Regions from separate parts of the Hydrogenophaga sp. PBL-H3 genome, predicted to be linked through region 1. Evidence: predicted binding sites of a transcription regulator. Region 1 holds the regulator's gene; each other region holds the start of a gene.
The links. The regulator FliA, encoded in region 1, starts transcription of late flagellar genes. The targets are predictions, from matches to a motif close to CTAAAGTTTNNNNNNNNNNNGCCGNTA.
Positions count from the first base shown of each region.

Region 2: a site for FliA is predicted at 1,106-1,132, ahead of F9Z44_RS09005 (YjfB family protein). Genes of this name have one in related genera too.
Region 3: a site for FliA is predicted at 1,182-1,208, ahead of kleA (stable inheritance protein KleA). Genes of this name have one in related genera too.

Region 1 is NZ_CP044972.1:3,700,617-3,706,120, forward strand. It holds gene F9Z44_RS17260 (VOC family protein) at 1-373, shown strand, start outside; gene F9Z44_RS17265 (CHRD domain-containing protein) at 471-929, shown strand; gene F9Z44_RS17270 (DUF6891 domain-containing protein) at 1,012-1,641, opposite strand; gene F9Z44_RS17275 (RNA polymerase sigma factor FliA) at 1,752-2,468, opposite strand; gene F9Z44_RS17280 (ParA family protein) at 2,471-3,241, opposite strand; gene flhF (flagellar biosynthesis protein FlhF) at 3,234-4,769, opposite strand; gene flhA (flagellar biosynthesis protein FlhA) at 4,766-5,504, opposite strand, start outside.
Region 2 is NZ_CP044972.1:1,938,023-1,943,526, forward strand. It holds gene F9Z44_RS22765 (NF038122 family metalloprotease) at 1-978, shown strand, start outside; gene F9Z44_RS09005 (YjfB family protein) at 1,164-1,367, shown strand; gene F9Z44_RS09010 (hypothetical protein) at 1,392-1,943, shown strand; gene F9Z44_RS09015 (LysR family transcriptional regulator) at 1,936-2,874, opposite strand; gene F9Z44_RS09020 (Bug family tripartite tricarboxylate transporter substrate binding protein) at 2,988-3,950, shown strand; gene F9Z44_RS09025 (4-hydroxythreonine-4-phosphate dehydrogenase PdxA) at 3,989-5,005, shown strand; gene F9Z44_RS09030 (L-rhamnonate dehydratase) at 5,035-5,504, shown strand, end outside.
Region 3 is NZ_CP044974.1:68,957-74,460, reverse strand. It holds gene F9Z44_RS22535 (hypothetical protein) at 1-884, shown strand, start outside; gene korC (transcriptional repressor KorC) at 901-1,158, shown strand; gene kleA (stable inheritance protein KleA) at 1,316-1,552, shown strand; gene kleE (KleE stable inheritance protein) at 1,761-2,087, shown strand; gene F9Z44_RS22515 (DUF2761 domain-containing protein) at 2,089-2,418, shown strand; gene F9Z44_RS22510 (transcriptional regulator KorA) at 2,525-2,833, shown strand; gene F9Z44_RS22505 (ParA family protein) at 2,830-3,594, shown strand; gene F9Z44_RS22500 (transcriptional repressor gene korB) at 3,591-4,640, shown strand; partial or broken gene F9Z44_RS22495 (DNA-binding protein) at 4,819-5,196, shown strand; partial or broken gene F9Z44_RS23105 (Tn3 family transposase) at 5,327-5,504, opposite strand, start outside.

The sequences.
Region 1 (5,504 bases):
CCTGAAGTTCTACCGCGACGCGCTCGGCCTGGAGGTGATTCGCATCCGTGAAGTGCCCCAAGGCCGCTTCACGCTGGCGTTTCTCGCCGCACCCGGCGACCACAGCGCGCAAGTGGAGCTCACCCACAACTGGGACCCCGAGGCTTACACCGGCGGCCGCAATTTCGGCCACCTGGCCTACCAGGTGGACGACATCTACGCCACCTGCGAGCGCCTGCAGGCCCACGGCGTGGCCATCCTGCGCCCCCCGCGCGACGGCCACATGGCCTTCGTGCGCTCGCCCGACAACATCTCCATCGAGCTGCTGCAAAAAGGCGACGCCCTGCCCCCCAGCCAGCCCTGGGTGGACATGGCCAACAGCGGCAGCTGGTGAGCCCCACCGGGGACCGTGTTCGGGTCAACCCCCATGACCTGCTCGCGTGGCGAACCCATACTGATCAGGTCCGATTCACAAACAGCAAGGAGCTCCCATGACATCTGTTTTCCACACCAAAACCCTGCTCGGCCTGGTGGCCGCCGCCGCACTCACCACCCTGATGGGCTGCGCAACGGTCGACAAGATGACCAACACGGTGACCAGCGCCGTGCGCGGTGACGAGAAGCTCAATGGCGCCCAGGAAGTGCCCCCCGTGACCACCACCGCCAGCGGCACCGCCAACATCAAGGTAACCGCTGACGGCTCCGTGAGCGGCAGCGTCACCACCGCCGGCCTGGTGAGCACCATGGCGCACATCCACATCGCCCCGGCCGGTCAGAACGGCCCGGTCATCGTGACACTGACCAAAACCGGGGACAACACCTACGTGGTGCCAGCCGGCGCCAAGCTCACGCCGGCACAGCTCGCGGCCTACAACGGGGGTTCGCTGTACGTGAACGTGCATTCGAACGCCAACAAGGGCGGCGAGATCCGCGCCCAGCTCAAGCCCTGACCCGATCAACCCACACAGCACAAGGCCTGCCGGCGTCATGAGACGCCGGCAGGCCTTGTTTTTTTGCCGGTTGGCGCTGCGCTCAGCCCGGTGTGCGCCGCTGCCAGTCCAGCTGGGCCAGCGAAATGCGGCGCTTCGTTGAACCGTTCCACGCGACTGTGAGGCCCTCGTGCCGCAGGGCTTCACAGACCAGCTGCCCCACCGCGAGGTGCTCCCTCTCCTTCACTTCGCTGCGGCCGAGATGGCCATAGGCCAGCAGCAAGCCTTCTTCGTCGAGGGCGCGGTCGATGTCCTGGCTGTAATAGAAGCAGTAGCCGTGGTACCGGTCTTCCGGAACCCCGTCGTCACTCAGTGCATCGATCACGGCTTCAAAGCCGTCGTCCTGGGTGTCACCGGTGCAATGCAGGGCGCAGATGCCCTGCTCATGCAATCGGGCAAAGGCGCGATCGAGCTTGTCGCAGTCGGTGGCGTGTGGCCAAGTGGCCTCGGCGGCCCGTTTCTTCGCCAGTGTCGTGGCGGCGAAGGCCTTGACCCGGGCGACGTCGAAGCCGTCACCCGCTGTGACCCCCTCGTCGATCAGCGCATCGATGTCAGCGGCCGATTGAAAGCCGTACCAGATCAGGTTTTCAACAACAGACGCCATGTCGTGGGTGGCATCGATGGCAGCACGGTCTGGGTTCTCGTCGAGCGAAGGGCGTTTGGCGTCGGTCATGGCATGTGGGTGTCGAGGGTGGGCGGCCCATGCTAGCCACGCCCCTCCCCTGGCACCAGTGGCCGTTGCCGCTCGCCAACGGCTACTGCCTCTGCGGTATTGCGCCTGTTTCAGTGCTCGCGCAGCTTCGAGCGCAAGCGCGCAATCGACTGGCTGTGCAACTGGCAGATGCGCGATTCGGTCACACCGAGCACGGCTGCGATTTCCTTCAGGTTCATGTCGTGCTCGTAGTACATGCTCATGATCTGCTGCTCGCGCTCGGGCAACACCTTGATGGCAGCCACCAGGGCGGTGCGCATGCGGTGATCCTGCAGCTTGGCCGACGGGTCGGCTTCGCTGTCGCCCATGTGGCGGTCCAGGAAACCGTCTTCGTCGTCGCTGTTCCCGCTGATGTCCTCCAGGTACACCAGCTGCGTGCCACGCACCTTGGCCAGCAGGTGCTGGTAGTCGGCCAGTGGCATGCCCAGCTCGGCGGCGATTTCAGATTCCTTGGGCACGCGCTGCAGTTTCTGCTGCAGGCGGCTCACCGCTTGTTCAATGTCTTTCTGGCTCTTGCGCGAGCCGCGCGACATCCAGTCGCCTTCGCGCAGTTCGTCGATCATCGCGCCGCGGATGCGCTGGCTGGCGAAGGTCTCGAACTGCACGCCCTGCGTGGGCTCGAAGCGCGCAATCGCTTCGGTCAGGCCGATCATGCCGACCTGGATCAGGTCGTCGAGCTCCACGCTGGGCGGCAGCTTGGCGATCATGTGGTGGGCCAGACGCCGCACCAGCGGGCTGTATTTGCGCAGCTGCTCGTCGCGGTTGAGCGTGCCTTTGGCGGTGTACATCTTCAGCTCCAGAGTGGTGTCGGGGCGGCGCGGACCAGGCCGTGGTACCCGTGTGTGTCTGTTTCAGCCTGCGGCGTGATGGCGCAGGCCTGGGCACGGTGGCCCCAGGTGTGGGCGGGCCAGCTCTCCAGCGTGAGCCCGAGGTGGCGTGCCGCGCAGTCGGTGACCGAGGTCACCAGTGGCTGCAGCACCTGCGCGCCGCCGGCGGCCAGGGGCGCGAGCACCGGCGACAAACCGGCCGAGTGCAGCAGCTTGACCGCACCGTACGCGTCGATGGCGGCCTGCGGCTGGTCGAGCACCGGCACCATCGTGCGGGCATTGAGACCGGGCAACACGCCGGCCAGGCCAAAGGCCGGCGCGAACAGCAGCACGATCACGCCCGGAGCAAACGGCGCCAGCAGGCGCGCGAGCGCCACCGGTGCGCCCGCGGCGTGCGCGGTTTCCTGCAGGGCCTGCAGGCCACGCGCACCGGGCATCACCAGCCAGTCGGCGTTGTCCGCGGGTTGCTCAAGGTGGCCGATGGAGGGGTCTTGCAGCGCGCGCAGCAGGCCAAGGTGGCTGCCGTTCCCGCGCTGGGCACCGCTGGATTCGGTGGCCGTGCCGTCAACGATGACGACCGAGCGGCCCTGGTTCGTGAGGCAGCCGGCCAGCATGCAAAGCCACTCGTAGCCGCGCGCAGGCTGCGCCGGGCTGGCCACCGCCAGCAAGGCAGCGCTGCCGCTGCGGCTCTCGCCGCGCAGGCCGGCGGCTTGATCAAAGCCGTGTTCAAACATGCGAGGCTCCCAGGTTCACACCGCGTGCGTTGGTGGGGGCGAAGTAGAAGCCCATGTCGGTGGCCACCGGATCGAAGGCCGACTTGCCGGCCGTTCCCATGGACATGCGCACCAGGGCGGAGGCATCGGGGTTCTGCCAGTCTTCGGGCACGCGCTGGCCGTTGGCCACGCCGCGCAGCGTCACCTGGTGGCGGATCAGCGCGTCCAGGGCCGGGCCGAGCTTCACGGCTTCGTCCACCTTGGAGAGCACCACACCGTGCAGCGAACTGGCCTTGAACGAGGTCAGGGTTTCGTCCAGCGTGTCGCCTTGCGAGCCGGCGTTGAGCACCAGGGTCTTCTTGACCTTGGGCATGTCCAGCACGTCGAGCATGTCCTGGATGCGCTGGTCGCGCTGGCCCAGGCCGGCGGTGTCGATGATCACCAGGCGCTTGCCCGAAAGCAGGTTGAGCAGGTCCTTGAGCGCGGCGCGGTCGTGCGCCAGGTGGGCCACCACACCGAGCATGCGGCCGTAGGCGCGCAGCTGTTCGTAACCCGAGACGCGGTAGGTGTCGAGCGTGATCATGCCCACGCTGGCGGCGCCGTACTGCTTGACGCACTGCGCCGCGAGCTTGGCCGCGGTGGTGGTCTTGCCCACACCGGTGGCACCGATCAGCGAGACCACGCCGCCTTCGTCGCACAGGCCGGCGGTGGAAGCGCTCACCTTGAGGTTGCGGGTGATCACGTCCATGAGCCAGCGGAAGGCTTCCGGGGCTGCGGCGTCGGCGGGCACACGGTCCAGCACGGCGCGGGCCATGGCGGGCGAGTAACCGGCGCGGATCATTTTCAGCATCAGGTTGGACTGGATCGGGTTCTGCTTGGAAGAGCCCAGCCAGGCCAGCGTGTTGAAGCGCTCTTCGATCATCTCCTTCAGCGCGGAGAGCTCCACCGCCATGCGGGTGTCTTCGTTGCTGGCGAAACGCACCGAGGGCTGCGAGTCTTCCCACGACGGTTCTGCTTCGCGGGTGCGGATAGGCTGCTGGCCCAGGCGGCTGCCGAAGGCGGCCTGCACCGGCTCGTTGAATCGCTGCACCGGCACCACGATGGGCTCGGCAGCGGGCATCGGCGCAGGCTGCACCGGCGCGGCTTGCACCGGGGCGCGGCGCTGCGGTGCGGGTTGCTCGGCGGGTGCGGTTTCCTGCATCGACTCGCGGCGCTTGCGCAGCATGCGTTCACGCACATATTCCTGGAACGACAGCGTGCTCATGGCCAGGGCTTCGGTGTCGCCCTCCACCGACTCGGGCTGGGCCTGCGTGGCGGCGGCCTTGGCGCGGGCGGCAAAGGAGCTCGGCGCGGCGGGCGGGCGGGTGGCGATCGGCGCGGGGCTGGCGTTGTCGGCCAGCGAGGCCAGGCTTTCCTCGGCCGCGGCCATCACCTCAAAACCTTCGCTGGTGGAGCGGGTGGAGAGGATGACGGCGCTGTCGCCGAAGGCGTTGCGGGCCTTGGCCATGGCTTCGCGGGAGGTCGGGGCGGTGAAGCGCTGGATGTTCATGCAAGTTCTCCAAGAATCGGGCCAATGCGGATCAGGTGGGTTTCAGGAATTTCGCTGTGCGCCAGCACTTGCAGGCGGGGAGCGGCACGGCGCAGCAGGCGCGCCATGGCGTTGCGGATCGCGTCGGGCACCAGCAGGCAGGCGGGCACGCCCTTCTCTTCCTGGCGGTTGGCGATGTCGGTGGCCGACTTGCTCAGCATCTCGGCCACGCCGGGGTCCAGCGCTCCGTTGGCCGCGCCACTGAGGGCCTGCATCAGCAGGCGCTCCAGGCCCGGCTCGATGGCGATCACTTCGAGCTCTTTCACCGGGCCGTAGATCTGCTGCACGATGGCCGGCGAGAGCGCCATGCGCACGCGGCGGGCCAGCTCCTGCGGGTCGGTGGTGGCGGTGGCGTGCTCGGCGATGGCTTCGATGATGGTGCGGATGTCACGCACGTGCACCGACTCTTCCAGCAGCAGCTGCAGCACTTTCTGGAAGGAGGCAACGGAGATCATCTTGGGCACGACTTCTTCGATCAATTTGGGGGCCAGCTTGGTGACGTGTTCAACCAGGTCCTGGGTCTCCGTCCGGCTCAGCAACTTGGCTGCCTGGACTTGCATCAAGTGTGAAAGATGCGTGGCCAGCACAGTCTCGGAATCAACCACGGTAAAACCGGCCATCTGCGCGTTTTCACGTTGCTTGTCTTCGATCCAGTGCGCGGGCAGACCAAACGCCGGGTCGGTGGTGGGGGTGCCG
Region 2 (5,504 bases), 1.8 Mb from region 1:
CAGGCCGGTGCCTTGTGGTCGGGGTTGTTCGACGACAACGTGACCCTGAACATCCAGGTCGCGTGGGAGGACATGGGGGCTCGCGTTCTCGGCAGTGCCGGGTCTTACATGCAGAGCTACTCTTACACCGACGTCCGGTCGGCCATGCTCATGGACGCCACATCGGCCAACGATGCCATCGCCACGTCCAACCTGCAGGCGGGCGCTGCATTGGATCTGCTGATCAACCGCACGTCCGACAGCCCGTTCGGACCGGCAAGCGCCATACCGTACCTTGACAACGACGGGAGCCTCAACAACACAACCATATCGATGACCAATGCCAACGCCAAGGCACTGGGGCTGTTGTCAGGCACCAATGCCGCCCTGGATGCGTTCATCACCTTCAATTCAAACCCGCTGGCGAACTTCGATCTCGATCCACTGGACGGAATCACGCCGTTTTTCTTTGACCTTCTCGGCGTGGCCGCCCACGAGATCGGCCACATGCTCGGCTTTGTCAGCGGCGTGGACGATCTGGACTACAACCCTGGCTTCAGCGCCGACGACTACCCGTTTGTGAACACACTCGATTTGTTCCGGTACTCCACCGACAGCGCTGGCCTCAACGCGATCGACTGGACCGCCGACGCCTGGGACAAATACTTTTCAATTGACGGTGGAGCCACGCCTTTGGCGCAGTTCTCCACGGGAACCGTGTTTGGAGACGGCCGCCAAGCCAGCCACTGGAAAGACGACTTCGACGAATCCAAGGGCTATGACGCCCACTACGGATTTGATGACTTCAACATCGGCCTCATGGACCCTACGGCACCTTATGGGCCGGCAGCACCGGTCATCACCGCGCTCGACATCCTTGCATTTGATGTGATTGGCTGGGATCTGAGGAGCAGCGAAGTCCCCGAACCCGGTTCTCTCGCTCTCCTGGCCATGGGACTGGCCGGCCTCGCTGCCATGCGCAGGCGCAAACAAGCCTGACCCACCCCTGCGCGGCAGAACACCCGGCTCGACGGGTCTTGCCCGGGGCTTGCCCGATCCCGACCCTGCCGGTTGAAGCGCTCGCCGGCACAAGACACATTGCCGACCCAGGATGGCTTGCACTGGCATCAAGATCCCCCCGCGCCGACCGATACAGGAGATATCTCCATCCACCAGGAACCACCGTGGACGTATCTCCCGTTGAAATCGTTGGCGCTTATGTGGCCAACAAACAGGCCGGCGCGGCCCAGGAAGTGCAGCTGGCCGTGCTCAAGAAGGCCATGGACATGCAGGGTGCAGGCGCCATCTCGCTGCTGAACAGCCTCACCGGCAACCTGCCGCTGGCCACCAGTGGCAGCGTGGGCACGCAGCTCAACCTGCTGGCTTGACGTTTCCCAGCTGGACACGCTGCCATGAACGCCGAGCCACACGACGGAAACACCAAACCGCAGGGCAACGGGCCTGCGGTGCAGATCGACCTGGAGAGCGCGTGCCAGCCGGTGCCGCGCCTGCTGTTCGTGGAGGCCGCGCGCCGCGCCTTGAAACTCATGGGCAACAAGCTGCAGACCGACCGGGCGGCGCTGGAGCCGTACCCGGTGATCCCCGGCATCGAGGACCTGCCTTCGCTGGAGCTGGGCATGCAGTACCTGCAGCACCAGTTCGTGGCGGCGGGCCAGCCCAAGGCGGTGGCCATGGCGGCGGCGCTGCGCTTCGTGGCGGTCATGTTCACGCGCCGCTACCAGTACAACTTTCAGGACCTGCGGGTCGGCCACGACAGCGGCACGTTGTTCTGGGCGCCCAGCGGCCCCATGCTGGCGGCGGCGGCCAACATCCCGCTGCAGCTGTGGGCCATCGACTGCCCGCGCTTCAACGAAGAAGAACTCATCCAGGCCTCGCACGCGATCCACCGCAACTTCGACCACTTTGACGAGGGTGCGTTGATCTACATCGAGCGCTTCATCTGACGCCACCCGACTGCGCGGGCAGCAGCAGGGACAGCAGGTGCGCCAGCGGTGGGCTGGGTGGTCGGCCTCGGGCCGTGAGGCAGCCGAACACACCCAGCTGCTGGCGCACCGCGTAGCGGATGCAGGCCAGCATGCCGTGTGACTCGTAGCGCGCCGCCACCTCGGCCGGGATCACCGCGATCATGTCCGAGCGCACCAGCAGGTTCATGGTGGTGAGGATGGACGAGGTCTCGATCAGGCCGCGCGGCAGGCGGGCCTTGTGGCGGCGGAACTCCTGCTCCAGCACCTCGCGCATGGGGCTGCCGCGCGGCTGCAATATCCATGGGTGCTCCAGCAGATCGGCAAAGGCAACGCGGGGCTTGTGCGCCAGCGGGTGGGTCGGGCCGGTCACCACGCTCAGCGCCTCGTCGGCCACGGGTTTGAACTCCATGTCGTCCAGGGCGCCTTCGGGCACACGGCCGATCACCAGGTCGAGGTCGCCCCGGCGCAGGGCATCGGTCAGCCGGTCGCTGGTGTCCACCATGATCTCGATGGCCAGCTGAGGGTAGGTCTCGCGCAGCCGCAGCAACGACTCCGACAGCAGCTCGGGTGAGGCGGCCATGATGCTGCCGATGAACAGCTTGCCGCTGCCGCCCTGCTCGATGCCCTGAAGTTCGCGCGTCAGCGCATCCAGGCTGCCCTGCAGCCCCTGAAAGTAGCCCAGCGTGCAGCGGCCCGACTCGGTGAGCTTCAGGCCCCGCCCCGCGCGCTCGAACAGCGCATGCCCGAGCGCGTTCTCCAACTCGTGCAGCATCTTGGTGGCGGCCGGCTGGGTCATGCCGAGCTCGGCCGCGGCCGCGCGCAGCGTGCCGCTTTTGCCGATGGCCAGCAGCAGCGCCACCTGGCGCATGCGCATGCGGTTCAGCAGCTGTGGGGTGGGGGATGTGCTCATGCCGGAATGATAACCAAGGGTTATCAATGCTTTCCAAACTTTCAATATACGTGAATCAATTGAAATCCTACTATCCGTCCGCTGCCAATCACTTTCACAGACAGGAGACAACGATGAAGACATTGACTTGGGCACTGGGCGCGCTGGTGCTGTGCACGACGGCCGGCCTCGCCACGGCACAAGACTGGCCGCGCCAGAACGTGAAGATCCTGGTGGGCTCCTCGCCCGGCGGCGGCACCGACGCCATGGCCCGCGCCATCGCCGACCGGCTCGGCCCGCTGCTCAAGCAGGCCGTGGTGGTGGAAAACCGTGCCGGTGCGTCCAACACCCTGGCCGCCGACCTCACCGCCAAGTCCACCGACGGCCACACGATGATCATGGGCGTGTCCACCGCGCACGCCATCGCGCCCCACCTGCTCAAGCTCAACTACAACAACGACAAGGACCTGGTGCCCGTGGCTTTTGTGGGCTCGGTGCCCAACGTGCTGGTGGCCAACATGGCCCTGCCCGTGACCAGCGTGGACGACCTGGTCAAGCTCGCCAGGAGCCGACCCGGACAGCTCAACTACGCCACCAGCGGCTCGGGCAGCACGCAGCACATCGCGGCCGAGATGTTCAAGGACGTGACGGGCCTCTTCATCACCCACATCCCCTACCGTGGCAGCTCGCCCGCGCTGGTCGACCTGATGGGTGGGGCCGTGCAGATCAGCTTTGACACCATGCCCTCGGTGATCGGCCACGTGCGCAACGGCAAGATCCGACCCCTGGCGGTGGCCGCGGCCAAACGCAACCCGCAAATGCCCGACGTGCCCACCATGGCCGAAGCGGGTGTGAAGGGTGTGGAGATGAGCGCCTGGTACGGCATCTACATGCCGGCATCCACGCCCAGGGACGTCATCACCCGGGTGAACGCCGAGGTCAACAAGGTGATCGCCATGCCCGAGACGCAGGCCCGCCTCTCGGCCATCGGTGCCGACCTGACCCCCATGACGCCCGAAGCTTTTCTGGCCTTTCACAACGCCGAGAACAAGCGCTACAGCGACCTGATCCGCCGCAAGAACATCAAGCTCGAATGAGCGTGAACCGCTGATACCCCGAGCCCCGAGGAGACCCTGTGAATCCGACCGAACTTCCCGTCGTTGCCCTGACCCTGGGCGACCCCGCCGGCATTGGCCCCGAGCTGATCGCCCGCCTGCTGGGCCAGACCGACGCCACCGAGCACGCCAACCTGGTGCTGGTGGGTGACCCCTGGCTGTGGGCCGCGGGCCAGCAGGTGGCCGATGTGCCGGTGGCCACCACGCCGGTGCGCAGCTTTGCCGAGGTGCGCGGCCGCGCCGATGCAAGCACACCCGCCTGGCTGGCCATGGACACGGTGGTGCCCGAGCAGGTGCAGCGCGGCCAGGCCCAGGCGGCGGGCGGTGCCTCGGTGTTGCGGGTGCTCAACGCCTGCATGGACGCGGCCCTGCGGCGTGAGGTGGATGCGATCTGCTTCGCGCCGCTCAACAAGTTCGCCATGAAACAGGGCGGCCTGAAGCATGAGGACGAACTGCACCACTTTGCCGAGTACCTCGGCGTGCAGGGCTACTTCTGCGAGTTCAACACACTGGGTGAACTGTGGACCTCGCGCGTGTCCTCGCACATCCCGCTCAAGGACGCGGCCAGCTTTCTCAGCAAGGACCGCATCAAGGACGCCGCGCGCCTGATCTACCGCTCGCTGCAGGCGGCGGGCTTCGCCCAGCCCAAGGTGGCGGTGGCGGCCTTCAACCCGCACGGCGGCGACGGCGGGACCTGCGGGCGGGAAGAGGTCGAGATCATCGAGCCGGCGGTGCGCGAGCTCGCGACCGAGGGCATCGCGGTGGGCGGCCCGTTCCCGGCCGACACCATCTTTCTGAAGGCGCGCGACGGTGAATACCAGGCCATCGTGACCATGTACCACGACCAGGGCCAGATCGCGATCAAGCTGATGGGCTTCTCCAAGGGCGTCACGGTGCAGGGTGGTCTGCCGGTGCCCATCACCACGCCGGCCCACGGCACCGCCTACGACATCGCAGGCCTCGGCCGCGCCGATGTGAACGCCACCTACAACGCCTTGCGCATCGCCGCCCGCATGGGCGCCGCGCGCCTGGCCTGAACCCTTTCATCCCCCAAGAAATCACTGCCATGAAGATCAAATCCGTCCGCGCCCGTGTGTTCGAGTGGAAAGGCAAAACCGTTCCGCCCCAGGGCAACTTCTGCTCCAACGCCATGGACCTGCTGTACTCGAAGTCCGAGACCATGAGCACCTTCCGCTTCCATTCATGGACGGTGGTGGAGATCGAGACCGACACCGGCATCGTCGGCCTGGGCAACGTGGCGCTCGCGCCCAAGATCGCCAAGGCCATCATCGACGAGTACCTCACGCCGCTGGTGCTGGGCCAGGACCCGTGGGACTACGAATACCTGTTCCAGCGCATGTACCGCGGCACGCACGCCTGGGGCCGCAAGGGCGTGACCATGGCGGCGATCTCGGCCATTGATCTCGCGATCTGGGACATCCTGGGCAAGAGCGTCGACAAGCCAGTGTTCAAGCTGCTGGGCGGGCGCACCAAGGAAAAGATTCCCTGCTACTACTCCAAGCTCTACCGCACCGA
Region 3 (5,504 bases), on a different replicon from region 1:
TCCTGGTCGCGGATGGCGACATGCGCGCCCTGGTGGAGTACGAGGCCGGCTACGGCGGGCCGCTGGGTGCCCACTTCCAGTTCCACGTCATCGACCTGGACAGGCCGTTTATCTCCGAAACGGGCTACCGCTCGCACTTCGACACGGCGCAGGGCTGCATGACGGTGGACGAGGTTGCGCGCGGCATCCTGGCTGCGCAGCGAGCCGAGAAGAAGCGCCCGGTGATGGTCGAGGCCAGCTACCGCGACCGCCTGGCCGATGCTCCCCTGCCCGCTTGGCTGGCCGGCTTGGAGCCGCCGGCGCGGCGCGCACCGGCGACCGTCCTGGTGCCGCCGGGGTTCGTCCTGGTCGATGTGGTGCTGCCCTCGCATCGGGCCTTCATCGCCAGGCGCTGGGCGGCCGAGGCCGCGACCAGGATCAAGGCGGCCAGGGCCGCCGGGTTGGACGCCAAGGGAAAAATCACCGGCGCAGGCCCGGAGCGAGATCCCGCATCGCCAGAAACGACGATGACCTGCAGCATCGTCAAAGCCGACGATGCCGAGCCGGGCGAGGGCGGGCCTGTATCGCCGGAAACAACGATGCCGCGAGCGAGCGCGGCAACCTGCAGCATCGCCAGGAATGGCGATGGAGGCCCGGCCGACCTGGTGGAGTTCAAGCCCGGCCAGCGGTGCGAGATCGTGAGCGTCCATCACCCGGTTTTCGACCGCTACATCGGCAAGCGCATCATCATCGTGAAGGTGCATCCCGACACCCGCCAGGTGTGGGCGCACGACGACAGGCCGGTAACGTACAAGACCAATCGCGCAGGCCGGCGCGTGGTCGATTCAGACCCGAGCTGCATCCAGTCGATCTACGGCTTCGACCAGTTGCGGCTTATCACTTGACCAGGAGAACGAACGAATGACGAACGACGCCAATATCCGGCTGGAGTGCTTGAAGCCGGCCGAACGCTGGGCGCAACCGACCGGCGAGGAAGTCCGAGAGGTGCTGCGCCTGGCCGGGTTCAGCGGCAGCAAGGCCGCGAAGGCGCTGGGGCTGGGCGCGAAGGGCGACCGCACGATCCGCCGCTGGATCGGCGAGGACACCCCGATTCCCTATGCGGCATGGGCGATCCTGTGCGACCAGGCCGGGCTGGGCGTGATCTGGAAAGAGGATTGACGCCAAGGGAAAGGTTTTAGCGGCTAAAGTTTAGCCTTCGGATTCCGGTAAAGCGAAAAAAGTTTAGCTAAAGTGCTTGACAGGTTAGGGCATTTTGCCCTAATATAGCACTTGAAGGCCGGGCACATTGCCCAGGTCAACTACCGGAGAAAGTCCGATGAGCGACAACAAGATTATGCCCTGGATTGACGAGCTGGAGGGCGCGGCAGCGACCGACTTCCCGGCCCGCCGTGACGAGATCGCGGCCATGATGGCCGAGGCGGCCGAGCTGGTGTGCAAAGCCGAGGAACTGCGCGGCAAGGCGTACTTCGCCGGATGCTCCCTGGAGGGGCAGGCCAAGGGCCATTGGTCGATGGAAGCCGTCGAGCAGGCCAAGCGCCGGGCCGGCTGGTAAGAGCACATGGCCCGGTCGGCAACGGCCGGGCCTATCGAGGACGCCAAGAAGGAGTATTGCGTGAGCCGAGGCAAGATCAAGGGCGGCCCCAGGTGGAGGAACGCCCCGGAGTGATCCGGGGCGCTTGGCCTGGTGCTGGCACACCGTAACCATGCTTCCGAGTGGGAGCACCCAGCATTCAACACGTAAGCGCGTGGAGGGTCAAGCTATGTCCAACATCATCAAGTTCCCCAAGGAGATCGAGCAGCCCGCCGCGCCCGCGCCGGTGGAGCCTGCCGCCGCGTCTGCTGCCCCCAACAAGGCCCCCGGTGCTGGCCTGCTGGCCGGCCTGGTCAAGTTCGTATGGGTGGCGACCGTGCTGGTCTGGCCGATCCTCAAGTGGGTGCTGTCGATTGCCACCTTCTTCCAGTTCGTGCGGATGCTCTACCACTGGAACACGCCTGGCGTGTATGCCGGTTGGTCGTTCCTGGCGTACTTCGCGGTGCTGACCGCGATCACCTACTTCGTTTCGATCTACAAGCCGAAGGGGCTTTGACATGAAAAAACAGACCCTACCCTACCCGCCGGGATTCGTGGAGCCGAACACCGGCCGGGTGGCCGTCCTGGTGCGCGAGTACGCGGCCAGCGACTTGAACGGCGATGCGCCGGCCTATTGGTACAGCGCGCAATCCGAGGAATGGGGCCTTGACCCCTGGCGACTGGTGGAAGGCGTCGATCCGCACACCGCCGGCGGTCAGTTCGACGTGTGCTTTGCCAACGGTTCGAGCCGCACGGTCGGCCCGCTGATGACGTTCTTCATGAGTGCCGCTGACGCGGCCAGGTTGAACGCCAAGAAAGAAGATCACGCGCCCATTTTTAGCCGCTAAAACGCTTGACGCGGGCGGCGAGTTTAGCTAAACTTCTGCACATGGTCGGCGGCTGGCACCGCCTTTTGTTCAACAACCGGGTGTGGAGTTTATATGGGTGTTCTCCATGAAGAAACGGCTAACCGAAGCCCAATTCCAGGCGGCGATCAAGGGCCTGGAGATCGGGCAACAGACCATCGACATAGCGCGCGGCGTGCTGGTCGATGGAAGGCCCCAGGCCGAGTTTGTGGCCTCGCTGGGGCTGACCAAGGGGGCGGTATCGCAAGCGGTCAGCCGCGTGTGGGCAGTGGCGGGGGAAGTGCTCCCGCAGGGCTTCGAGCGGGTGACGGCGGTACTGCCGGAGCATCAAGCGTTCATCGTCAAGCGTTGGGAAGCCGACGCCAAGGGAAAGAGGAAACAGGAACCCAACTCATGAAAACACTGGTCACGGCAATTCAGAAAGGCGGTCAAGGCAAGACGTTCGCAACCTGCCACCTGGCGTTCGACTTCCAGGAGCGCGGCCTTCGGGTTGCAGTGATCGACCTGGACACCCAGGGCAATGCGAGCTGGACGCTGGCCGGCCACGACTCGGGCTATCCCGCCAGTCGCATGTTCACCGCCGGCGGCGACGAGCTGCGCGCCTGGTTCGCTGACCGGGAGGATGACGGCCTGGCGCTGATCGCGGCAGACGCCAACCTGGCGAACCTGGACAAGATGGAGCTTTCCCAGGCGGCCGCCGCGCTGCGGGCCAGTGTGGCCGCGCTGGGCGAGTTCTTCGACGTGTGCCTGATCGACACGGCCCCCTCCCTTGGCGTCGCCATGACGGCGGCCGTGCTGACGGCCGACTACATGCTGTCGCCCATCGAAATGGAGGCGTACAGCTTGCAGGGCATGAAGAAGATGGTCGCGGTCATCAGCAACCTGCGCAAGCAGAACCCCAAGCTGCGCTTCCTCGGCATGGTGCCGAACAAGGTGGACGCGCGGAAGCCGCGCCACGTCAACAACCTGGCGACGTTGCAGCAGGCATACCCGCAGCTCATCTTGCCGTTCAGCATCGGCGCGCGTGACAGCATCGCCGAGGCGCTGGGCGAGCAGATGCCGGTGTGGAAGATCAAGAAGACCGCCGCGCGGAAGGCCACCCAGGAGGTGCGTGCGCTGGCGGATTACGTGTTCACGAAGATGGAGATCGCGCAATGAGCGCCAAGACCAACGCCAAGAAGAAGGAGCAGGACAAGCCGCAATCGTCCGGGCTGGGCCTGGACGGGCTGGGCGACCTGGCCGGCCTGCTGAACGAGCAGCCGGCGGCCAACGCCGGCGGCGCAGGCCCGCAGGAGCTGCCGCTTGACCTGATCGACGAAGACCCGCACCAGCCGCGCACGGCCGACAACCCCGGCTTCTCGCCGGAGAGCATCGCGGAGATCGGCGAGACGATCAAAGCGCGCGGCGTGAAGTCGCCCATCAGCGTGCGCGAGAACCCGGACGCACCGGGGCGCTACCTCATCAACCACGGCGCGCGGCGCTATCGCGGCTCGAAGTGGGCGCACAAGACCACGATCCCGGCCTTCATCGACAACGACTACAACGAGGCCGACCAGGTTATCGAGAACCTGCAACGCAACGAGCTGACGGCGCGTGAGATCGCCGACTTCATCGGCCGCGAGCTGGCGAAGGGCAAGAAGAAGGGCGAGATCGCCAAGGAGATCGGCAAGTCGCCGGCCTTCGTCACGCAGCACGTCACGCTGCTGGACTTGCCCGAACCCATTGCCGAGGCGTTCAATAGCGGCCGGGGCAAGGACGTGACTGTCATCAACGAGCTGGTGACGGCCTACAAGAAGAACCCCGACGAGGTGGCCGCCTGGCTGGCCGACGACAGCCAGGAGCTGACGCGCGGCTCGGTGAAGCTGCTGCGCGAGTTCCTGGAGGACAAGCGCAGTCACGAGGACGGCGACCGTGATCCCAACACCGTCGATGCGCTGACCGGCAAGACCGACGCCGAGGCCGGCGACGGCGAGCAGGGGCCGCAGGATGATGACGCCAAGGGGAAGAAGGAGCCGAAGGAGGCCGACCCCGACAAGCTCAAGAAGGCCATCATCCAGGTCAAGCACGACGACCGGCCGGCACGGCTGATCCTCAACCGCCGGCCCCCGGCCGAGGGCTGGGCCTGGCTCAAATACGAGGATGACGGCCAGGAGTTCGAGGCCGACCTTGGCACCGTGCAGCTTGTCGCGCTGCTGGAGGGCTGACACGCCCAGCGCCGGGCATCGCCGACCACCGACCCCCACCCATCGCCCCGCCATCGAGCGGGGCTTTTTTTGCCCGCGTTTTAGCCGCTAAAAAAAGTTCAGCTAAACCGCTTGCGTAGTGTTGTATGTTGTAGTATGCTTCACGCTACAACATACAACCGGCCAAAGGAGGCCCGACATGGCGATCTCGAAGGAGCAGATATTTGCGGTGGCCGACGAACTGGACGCGGCCGGCCAGAACCCCACGCTGGCGAACGTGCGCAAGCAGCTCGGCAGCGGCAGCTTCACCACCATCAGCGAGGCGATGAACGAGTGGCGCGCACGCAAGGCCAGCCAGGCCGCCCCGATCCGCGAGCCGGCACCGCAGGCGATCACTGACAAGCTGGCCGAGCTGGGCGGCGACTTGTGGGCCGTGGCGCTGGAAATGGCGAACAACCGCCTGGCCGCCGAGCGCGAGGCGCTGGAGGCCGTGCGCCAGGAGACGGAAGCAGCGCGCCAGGAAGCCGCAGAGCTGGCCGACCAGCTCACCGGCGAGCTGGACGAGGGGTCTCCTCGTTTTCAGTGCAATAAGTGACGGTACGAAAAGCTAGCACTGGCGCGGAGGTGGTGTTGGTAGATCGTTGATTTCATTGACTTTCCTGTTCACTTTCAAATCTGCGATTCGTGGCGTCAAACCGTGGTCGGTTTCATCCATTGGTGCCAGTTATCGATGCATTTGGCCGCGAAGGCAGGATTTGGTCAGCATAGCGGTCAACCGGGAAGCGAAACACACCCCGCAAGTTGATGCTCTCCAGCCTGGTGGGCGCAATCTTCCCGATCAGTTCCGGTGGAATGACCTGGCGGCGGTTCGACCAGCGATCCAGG